3 regions of the Desulfohalovibrio reitneri genome follow, and region 1 is predicted to be linked to each of the others. Evidence: predicted binding sites of a transcription regulator. Region 1 holds the regulator's gene; each other region holds the start of a gene.
The links. The regulator sigma-54, encoded in region 1, starts transcription at its own class of promoters, with help from an activator protein. The targets are predictions, from matches to a motif close to CTGGCACGGNNNNTGCTT.
Positions count from the first base shown of each region.

Region 2: a site for sigma-54 is predicted at 1,260-1,277, ahead of N911_RS0113400 (ammonium transporter). Genes of this name have one in related genera too.
Region 3: a site for sigma-54 is predicted at 1,811-1,828, ahead of N911_RS0112880 (PEP-CTERM sorting domain-containing protein). Genes of this name have one in related genera too.

Region 1 is NZ_JOMJ01000003.1:868,619-871,890, reverse strand. Features, by position in the region: gene rapZ (RNase adapter RapZ) at 1-127, opposite strand, end outside; gene N911_RS0104680 (PTS sugar transporter subunit IIA) at 148-597, opposite strand; gene hpf (ribosome hibernation-promoting factor, HPF/YfiA family) at 610-1,149, opposite strand; gene rpoN (RNA polymerase factor sigma-54) at 1,162-2,571, opposite strand; gene lptB (LPS export ABC transporter ATP-binding protein) at 2,754-3,272, opposite strand, start outside.
Region 2 is NZ_JOMJ01000004.1:194,434-197,705, forward strand. Features, by position in the region: gene N911_RS0113400 (ammonium transporter) at 1-1,206, opposite strand, end outside; gene N911_RS0113410 (2-amino-3,7-dideoxy-D-threo-hept-6-ulosonate synthase) at 1,781-2,602, shown strand; gene N911_RS0113415 (3-dehydroquinate synthase II domain-containing protein) at 2,605-3,272, shown strand, end outside.
Region 3 is NZ_JOMJ01000004.1:68,083-71,354, forward strand. Features, by position in the region: gene N911_RS0112875 (sulfotransferase family 2 domain-containing protein) at 21-767, opposite strand; gene N911_RS0112880 (PEP-CTERM sorting domain-containing protein) at 1,050-1,784, opposite strand; gene N911_RS0112885 (choice-of-anchor W domain-containing protein) at 2,022-2,723, shown strand; gene N911_RS0112890 (N-acyl amino acid synthase FeeM domain-containing protein) at 3,012-3,272, shown strand, end outside.

The DNA.
Region 1 (3,272 bases):
CCATGCCCACGGGCAGGCCGTCCACGCAGAAGAAGCCCATGTCCTCGAACACGCGCAGGGCCGTGGACTTTCCCGCTCCGGAAAGCCCCGTGAGGATGACGATGGGGAAGGCCGGTCCGTGCTCCATTGCCGTCTCGCTACCGCCGCTCAGGCGTTGTGCAGAAGCTCCCACAAATCCCCGGCGTCTTCCGCTGAAAGGAAGGAACGCCGGAAGTCCTCGTCCTTGAGCAGCCGTGATATGTGGGCCAGAATGCGCAGGTGTTGCCCGGCTGCGTTTTCCGGCGCAAGCACCATGAAAAAGATATGGCAGGGCTGCTGGTCCAGGGCGTCGAACTCAACCCCCCGGGAGCTGCGCCCAGCCACAAGAATGATATCCTCGAGTTCGTCGATCTTCCCGTGGGGTATGGCCACGCCGCCGCCAATGCCGGTGGTCCCCAGCTTCTCACGCTCCATGAGTACGCGCCGGGCCTTGTCCGCGTCCACCTCGGGCTGCTCCTGGGCCAGAGGCTGAATCAACTCGCTCAGCACCTCCGCCTTGCTGCCCGCCTGCAGGTTAGGGAGCACGTAATCGCGTCGCAGATAGTCGCCGAGTTTCATTCGCTCCTCACTCTACGTCGAGGCAGGATCAATCAGTCCGAAGTCCCCGTCGTGACGCCGGTAGATGACATTTATCCTCGAAGTCTCCGCGTTTCTGAATACCAGAAAATCGTAATCCAGCGACTCGAGCTGCATGGCCGCCTCTTCCTCGTCCATCGGCTTGGGCTGGAAGGAATCGGCACGCACGATCCGCCGCTCCGCTTCCTCGGGCTCGGGAGCGACGTCCACTGGTCCCGCTTCGGTCTTGGCCGGGCGGCGCACCATCTTTTGCTTGTCCCGGAGCTTCTTGATCTGGGTGAGCACCTTGTCCAGCACCAGATCAATGGTGGAGTACATATCAGCGGTCTGCTCCGAAGCCGAAATGTAGAGGTTGTCGTCGCTGACGACGACCTCCGCAGTCTGGTTGACCCTCTTCTGCACGGAAAGATTGACCTGCACGTCGGCGCCGTCACTGTTGGTGAGCAGCTTCTCCAGCTTGCCGAAGCGCTTGTGGGCATACTCCTTGAGGTGGTCGGACGGCTCGAAGTCCATGAAATTAAAGGCGATGTTCATTTCATCTCCCACTCAGAATATCTGCTTTCGCTTGCTTGACGAGGATATCCCAAGGGCGGTGCGGTACTTGGCCACGGTGCGACGGGCGATGTTCACATGCAGCCTGTCCTTGAGCATGTCCGCGATCTTCTCGTCGGACAACGGCTTCTTGGGGTCTTCCTTGTCGATGAGTTGCTTGATGAGCGCCTTGACCGATTCGGAACCCACCTGGGAGCCATCCTCCATCTCCAGCGCCGAATTGAAGAAGAACTTCAGCTCGAACGTGCCGTGGGGGGTAGCCACGTACTTGTTGGTGGTAATCCGGCTGACTGTGGATTCATGCATGTTGATGTCGTCGGCCACGTCCTTGAGAATAAGCGGCTTGAGATGCGTCACGCCTTCCTCGAAGAAATCACGCTGGAAACGGACGATGGACTCGATGACCTTGTAAAGGGTGCGCTGGCGCTGATAAAGGCTCTTGATCAGCCAGACCGCCGAGCGCATGCGCTCCTGAAAATAATCCTTGCTCTTGCCGCGCTCGGCGGCCATGCCGTCCATGTAAAGGGAGTTGAGGGTCAACTTTGGCAACCCTTCCTCGTTGAGGACGATAACGAACTCGTCGTCGTATTTATAGACGTAGGCATCCGGGCTGACGTACTGCGGCTCACCCGTTCCGAAACTGGCCCCGGGCATGGGGTCGAGTGACTGGATGACGTCGAGGTATTCCTTGAGCTCGTCCAGGCTGAGCTTGAACTTGCGGGCCAGCGGCTTGTAGCGCTTTTTCTCCAGATCCTCCAAATGGTCGGAAACCAGAGAGCGGAGCACCGGGTCGTCCATGCCCAGCACGTCCATCTGCACCAGCAGGCACTCGCGGGGGTCTCTTGAAGCCACGCCTACAGGATCGAACCGCTGCATGGCCAGGATAACCGACTCCACCTTTTCGGGAGAAGAGCCGGATTCACCGGCGATGTCTTCCACGCTGGACATGAGGTAGCCGGAAGGATTGAGGTTGCCGATGACGTGCTCTCCCACGTTCATGGCTTCCTCGTCGAAATCCGAGAGCCGCATCTGCCAAGCCAGGTGTCCCTCCAGGGAAGGCTTGGCCGTGAGTCTGGCCTCGAAGCTGAGCCCCTCTTCGGGAGACTCCGCCTCGCGGGCCCCGGACTGCCGGGCCGACGAGGAAAACTCCCCGAGGTAGTTCTCCCAGTCGGCGTCGCGCATGAGCGCCTCACTTTCGCCGTCTGTCCTCGAATCCTGCGGCTGTTCGGCATCGCCCTGGTCTTCTGATCCTTCCTCCAGGAACGGGTTTTCCATGAGCTCTTGCTGCACCTGCTCCATCAGTTCGACCCGCGAGAGTTGCAGCAGTTTAATGGCCTGCTGCAGTTGCGGCGTCATGACAAGCTGTTGGCTCAGCTTGAGCTGTTGTCGCAGTTCAAGGCCCATGAATCATTCATTCCCTTGACGGGAGGCGTCCGCCCGATAGGCGGGAAGCGGAAGGCTCCACTGTTGGTAGAATCGAAAAAATCGCTTCGTCCGGCACTCGGGCTGTATGCCACAGAGCGGGGCGGGATGCAACGACAGCAAGTCTTTATTGACGCGATATTTTACCCGGTTGGCACGATTTTTCACAGACAGAACTCGCTCCCAAGATACACCTTTCTGGCCTTGGGATTGGCGGCGATTTCCTCCGGCGATCCATTCAGAATGATGGTGCCTTCAAAGACGATGGAGGCGCGGTCGCAGATGGAGAGGGTCTCGCGCACATTGTGGTCCGAAATGAGGATGCCGATGCCCTTGTCCCGCAGGGCACGGATGATGAGCTTGATATCATCAACCGCCAAGGGATCGATGCCGGCGAACGGTTCGTCCAGCAGGATGAACTTGGGTCTGCGAATCAGCGCCCTTGCGATTTCCAGCCTGCGGCGCTCTCCTCCGGACAGATGATACGCTTTGGAATCCTCCAGCCTGGAAATGCCTAGCTCCTGGAGCAGGGAATGCTTCCGCTTCTCCCGCTCCCTCCTGGATAGGTCGGTGTGTTCCAGGATGACGTCCATGTTCTCCCCCACGGTCAGCTTGCGGAAGACCGAGCTTTCCTGGGGGAGGTAGCTGATGCCGGCCCGGGCGCGTTCGTGCAGGGGCCAGGA
Region 2 (3,272 bases), on a different contig from region 1:
GGTGATGGTCTGGCCGATGCCGCCGCCGTATAAGAGCCCGCCCGCTCCGCCGTTGAGGCCGGGAACGGTGAACAGGCCGGTGGCGATGGTGCCCCAGGCGCCGCAGGTGCCGTGCACGGAGACCGCGCCGACCGGGTCGTCCACCTTGAGCACCTTGTCGATGAACTCGATGGACAGGACCACCAGCAGGCCGGCGATGAGGCCGATGACGATGGAGCCGAAGGGGGAGACGGTGTAACAACCCGCGGTGATGCCCACCAGTCCGGCAAGCGCGCCGTTCATGGTCATGGACATATCAGGCTTGCCGTAGCGAATCCAGGATGTGGCCATGGCTCCGATGACTCCGGCGCCGGCGGCCAGGGAGGTGTTCATGGCGATGAGGCCGATGGTGTTGTCCGCGGTGGTGGTGGAACCGGCGTTGAAGCCGAACCAGCCGAACCACAGGATGAACACGCCCAGCGCGCCCAGGGGGATGTTGTGGCCGGGGATGGCGTTGGCCTGGCCGTCGGGGCCGTACTTGCCGAGGCGCGGTCCCAGGACCATGGCGCCCGCCAGGGCCAGCCAGCCGCCGCAGGAGTGGACCACGGTGGAACCGGCGAAGTCCATGAAGCCCATGCTCTCCAGCCAGCCCGCGGATTCGGCGCCGTTGAGGCTGCCCCAGGCCCAGTGGCCGGAGATGGGATAGATGAGGCCGGTGACAACGATGGAGATGAGGATGTAGGAGCTGAACTTGGTGCGCTCGGCGATGCCGCCGGAGACGATGGTGGCGGCGGTGGCCGCGAACACGCTCTGGAAGAACCAGAAGGTGTAGTCGAACCCGGCCAGGGTGTCGTAATCCAGCCCCAGGTTGGAGAGGGCGAAGCCGGAGCCGCCGATGAAGCCGCCCCCGGCGTCGATGCCGAACATCAGGGCGAAGCCGAAGAGGAAGAAGGTGATCTGTCCCACCCCGAAGTCGAGGAAGTTCTTCATGATGATGTTGCCCGCGCTTTTGGCGCGGGTGAAGCCCGCCTCGACGCAGGCGAAGCCCGCCTGCATGAACATGACCAGGATGCCCGCGATGAGCGTCCAGAGGATGTTGGCGTTGCCCTGGGTGAGAAAGTCCTCGGCGTGCGCCTGTTCGGGAAGCATGGTGAAGACGCCCGCCAAAGCGGCGGCCGCCAGAAGCGGCCTTGCCGCGCCTTTGCCGATGATGCGTGAGAAGATCATTTCGAACCTCCAGTTGCTCGTTGGATCGGACCACAGCCTCAGCACTTTCCCTTGAGCAAGGAGCGGGCCAGACGCGTAAAAGGCCGGAATGAATGGATATGGACGAATGGAAATGAGAAACAGCATCACAAAAATGTGCATTTTGCACTTCTGTTAATGTGGCATGATTGGCAATTTTGCGTAATTGTATACTTGCAACCGCAGGAAGGCGGGTGCTTGCATGCTTCGGTCCAAAATTGTAATATCGACGTTCGGGGCCTCGGTCTCGCCGCCCGTGTGGGCGGTAACGAAAAAAACGCTTGACAGGCTCGGCGAGGCGGGGATACCCCTTTTCATCATGAGTTCCCAAAGCCGCGTTCCTTCCTTCCTTTCTTTCGCCACGTACCTGTTTTGGTACTGGTTTTTTTATTTTGGAAGCGCCCGCGGCACGGGGAACGGTAGCGTGTAGGCAGTAGCCTAACCACCAAAACCACCCAAGGGGCCGCGGGCGCAAGCCGGCGGCCCCTTTTTTTGGGCCCGACGGTTCGCGGCTTGCCTGGGCGGTCTCGGTGGGTGCTAAAAAGGAGCATCTGGCATGGACACGGGCAGCATCCACATCGGCAAGGCCATCCGCCTGGAACGAATCTTCAATCGAAAATCGGGCAGAGCCATCGTCGTGCCCATGGACCACGGCGTCACCGTCGGCCCCATCTACGGTCTGGTGGACCTTAGGGCGACGGTCAACGCGGTGGTCGAAGGCGGGGCCAACGCGGTGCTCATGCAAAAAGGCCTCGTCCGATGCGGGCACCGCGGCTCGGGAAAAGACATCGGACTCATCTGCCACCTCTCCGCCTCCACCTCCCTCTCCCCAAGACCCAACGAAAAACGCCTCGTCGGCACCGTGGAAGACGCCATCCAGCTCGGCGCCGACGCCATTAGCGTGCACGTCAACCTGGCCGACGAGGCCGAGGCCTCCATGCTGGAGGACCTGGGCCGGGTCACCTCCACCGCCTCTCGCTGGGGCATCCCGGTGCTGGCCATGATGTACGCCCGGGGCCCGCACATCGAAAATCCCTACGATCCGGAGATCGTGGCCCACTGCGCCCGCGCCGGGGTGGAGCTGGGCGCGGACGTCATCAAGGTGGTCTACACCGGCGACGTGGATTCCTTCGCCCGCGTCTGCGAGTCCTGCTGCGTGCCGGTGCTCATCGCGGGCGGCGACAAGCTGGACGACACACGCGACCTGGTGCAGATGGCCCACGACTCGGTGCTGGCCGGTGGCAAGGGGTTGTCCATCGGTCGCAACATTTTCCAGGCCGACGACCCCTCCCGGCTGGTGCGCGCCTTAAAGGGCGTGGTGCACGAAGATTGGGAAGTGGAACGGGCCATGGACTTTTTGGGCGCGGGGGAGAAGTAGCCGTGGCTTCCCTTCTTTTCATGAGCGACCCCTTCGACAAGGGCGACGTGACCCAGGCCCTGGAGGCCGGGGCGGAAGGACTGCTGGTCCCGGCAGTGGCCGTGGACGAGGCCGCCTCCCTGTCCCGCACCCCGGTGGAGTCCCTGGACGGCGTGGAGCGCGTGGCCCTTCAGTCCAAGGCGGACGAGGAGCGGGCCGCCGAGGCCCTGGCCGCGGGCGGAACCGTGCTGCTGGAGCGCGGCTGGGAGATCATCCCGGTGGAGAATCTGCTGGCCGTGGGCGAGGGGACGCTCTACGCCGCCTGCGAGTCCGCCGAGCGCGCCCGGCTGGCCGCCGAGGTGCTGGAGCGCGGCGTGGACGGGGTGGTCCTTGAGGGAAACGTCCTGGACGACCTCCGCGCAGTGCGCGAGATGCTGCACGCCGGAGCCTTGGGGGTGGAGCTTCTGCCCGCCCGGGTCACGGCCATCAAGCCCTCGGGCATGGGCCACCGCGTCTGCGTGGACACCCTCTCCCGCCTGGATCGCGGGGCGGGGCTGCTTACGGGCAATTCCTCGGGATTCACATTTTTGGTGCATGGCGAGACCGAGTCCAATCCCTACGTCGCCTCGCGTCCTTTCCGGGTCAACGCCGGGGCGGTGCACGCCTACGTCTCCCTGCCCGGCGACCGCAC
Region 3 (3,272 bases), on a different contig from region 1:
GCTGGCCGCCTCCACGCCGGTCAGAACTCGTAGCCGAACGCCTCCACGTCCTTGGCGTACACGTCGGCCACGATTCGTTTCGACGGCTCATCGTAGTATTCCCTGTACGGCCGCTTGGCCCTGTTCACGTTCTTCCTGTCCAGTCTGGCGCGCAGTCCGAGTTTATCGGAAATGACGCCGAAATCCTTGCCCAGCGTCTCCAGCCTGGCCACGTAGCCCACGGACAGGTTTTGGCCGTCCAGAGTCAGGTAGTCGAACTGCGGCCGGAAGTGATGGTACGTCCGGGCGTTTTCCGGCGAGAGCCAGCCACTGACGAAGGCGGGGAAGTCGTTGAAGCGGGCGATGTGCCGTTCCGCCCACCGCCTGTCGTCCTCGTTCATCCCGCCGCGCTTGAGGAAGAGGAAGGCGGAGACCAGCCTGTCCCACGGGTTCCTGACCACGGTGAACTTGAAGAACTTCCGGAACTCGCGCGGGCTGAATATGGCGGCGTATTCACGGATGGTCCTGTGCCCCCCGGCGAGGTTTCCGAACAGGGCCAAGCACACGGAAACGCCCGCGCATTTGGGGATGTGGACGAAGATGGCCTGGTGGTCGAGGAAGGGTTTCAGGGAGTAGGTCGTCGTCGTGGTCCTGCGCCGCAGAACCATGTTCCGGCAGCTCTCCAGGGGGGAGAGGAACGGATGGGTGTAATGACGCAAGGCGAGGGCGAGGCGAACCTCATCCCGGCCCGCCTTGTGTTCCCCTCCTCCCTGGTGGATTCGCGGCATGGCGTGCGCCTCCCGGTTTTGCCCGACAGGTGGGGAGAAAAGCACCATCTCAGATGGTCGCTTGGATGCCGGGCCTGCCCGCGCGGGACGCGAACCCCTTTGCAAATGGCGTGCGGCGGGGCGGCGAATAGCCGCCGGTTCCTTGACCGCCGAAGGGCTTCTCATGGAAAGCCGGAGAGTTCGACGCGGGACTGCGGGTATGGGAGGGCCGTGCGTATCCTACCGGACGGGGCGGAATGTAAAGGCCGCCGACGTCCGTGCCTGAAAAATTGACAACATTTCTCAGCCGCGCCGTTTGCGGCGGGCCTTCCAGACCACCCCGGCGCCGCCTGCCAGCAGCAGGGCCTGGCTGCCCGGTTCGGGAGCGGGCACGGGGCCCTGGCCGTGGAGCGCGTCGTTGGCGCAGTTCATGGTGAAGCCGTAGGTCAGGGTGCCGCCGGGGCTCAGGCCCAGCAATCCGCTTATTCCGGACACGTCCCAGTAGGCGCTGTAGGTGTCCGCCAGCACAGGGTCTTTTTCCCAGCCGGAGAAGGCGGCGGAGCCGATGAGCCCTGCCTGCTCCAGCGTGGCCAGCACGGGATGCCCCTTGCGCTCCAGGCCGCCGAGGGCGTTGTAGACGTCGTCGGAGAAGGCGTAGGACCCCGCGTCCCCGTATGCCAGGTTCACGCCGTAGACGTTCCGGCTTCCGGCCTCGCGGCTGAGGGCGTTGGCCAGCGCCACGTCCCAGTAGCCGTCGGAGTCCACGTCCAGGAACCAGTCGCCGGGGACCACCGTGTCCCACAGGGCTGTGGACGGCGCGGAGTAATCAACCCGGATTCCTAGCAAATGCTGCCCATTAAAGACGAACTCGCCGCCCAGCAAGTCGGGGGTTCCGTTGACGTCCCTGGCGTTCTGCCCGGAAAGCGGGCTGGCGTAGCCGGGCCAGTGGACCACGGAATCGGAAAAGACGAAGCCGTGGGCGGGGAGGGGGGAGCCGAGCAGGAGGGCCAGGGTGAGCAGGAGCGGGAGTCGGTACATGATCTTCTCCATGATTTGTGGATAGTCAGCAAAGGACGTACCAAAGCGATGCTGCCGTGCGGGGCGGATGGGCCGGACAAGTCGAACAACCTTACATTGGCGCGGATTGCCTGCGCGGGAGTGCAGGGGGACAACACGGGGAAGATTGCATAACAGGCTGAAATGGCGTGCCTACGTATGCATGGCGCACAGCTTGCAATACGGGCGGAAGGCATTCCCCACTAAAGGAGACTTCCCGTGAAAAAGATCGTGCTGGCTCTGTTTCTGCTCTGCCTGCCCTCCATGGCCTCCGCCCTGCCGGTGGTGAGCCTTGGGCCGTCAATCCAGTCCGACTCCGACTTTTTCTCCTGGCTGCCGGCCGGCGGCGTGGAGACGTTCGTGGCCCAGGGCCGCATCGGCGACCTCGGCGGCGCCGCCACATACGAGGTTGGGCTGCACGGTCCGGACATGTTCACAAACGCCGGGCCGATACCCGGAGGCAGCAGCCAGTGGGCCTGGTCCAACGGCGTGGGCTACGATTTCAGCCTGTCCCGCTCCGGCGGCCTCATAAACTTCCAGCTTGGCGGCTACGACGGTTCCCTGGCCGAGTCGGCCGAGACCAACCTGCTGGCCATCCGCATGTCCGTGGCCCCGGACAGCGGCCTTGACCTGACAGGCCTGGAGATGGACGGCTCCCAGTTGCCCGACTTCGCCAACGACAACAACCTCGCCAACCGGATCGTGGCCTACATGGTGGTTGAGGGGTTCGGCGCCGACTTCTATTTGGACGGCCTGGCCGGGATGTCCTGGCTGAACCAGGCGCCGGGGCAGTCGAACCTGGCCTTCCAGATCAAGGGCTACAGCGTGCCCAACCCCGTGCCCGAACCGGCCACCCTGCTGTTTTTGGGCGCCGGACTCCTGCCCATGGCCTACATGGCCAGGCGGAAGAAGCGGAATTGAAACGCCGGCCCGGGGCGGGAACGAGAGGCCGGTTCCTTCGGGAATCGGCCTCTGGCGCGTGGTGCGGGGAACAATGCGTGGAACGGACAACTCGGCCCGCTCCATGTTTCATGGAAACGGGTGGAGCGGAAGCCGCGCAACCCCCTTGCTGTGGGCGGAAATAGCGGCTTTTCCTTTTGGCATGCTTCTCGCTTGATTCTCGTGTTGGACCTTGCCGCCAGCCCCGCGCCAGGCCGTCCGCCATTGCCGCGAGGGCGGGCTTTGGGCGTGGTCCACGGGAGGAGAAGTGTGAAACGGAGCATCGAACGGCGCCGCACCATCCGGATCCGGCGTTCGTCACTGCTGGAAGCCAGGCTGGAAGACCTGGACAGGCCGAGCATCAAGATCGCGGAGACCCTGGACGAGTACATCCAGTCCTTCCGCCTGGTGCATGACGAGTATCTGGCCCAGGGATACATCCCCGTGCCGGAGTCGGGGGGAATGAGTTACAACCTGTACAATTTCCTGCCGAAAACCTGTATCTTCATCTTCAAGTCCTACCTGGACGTG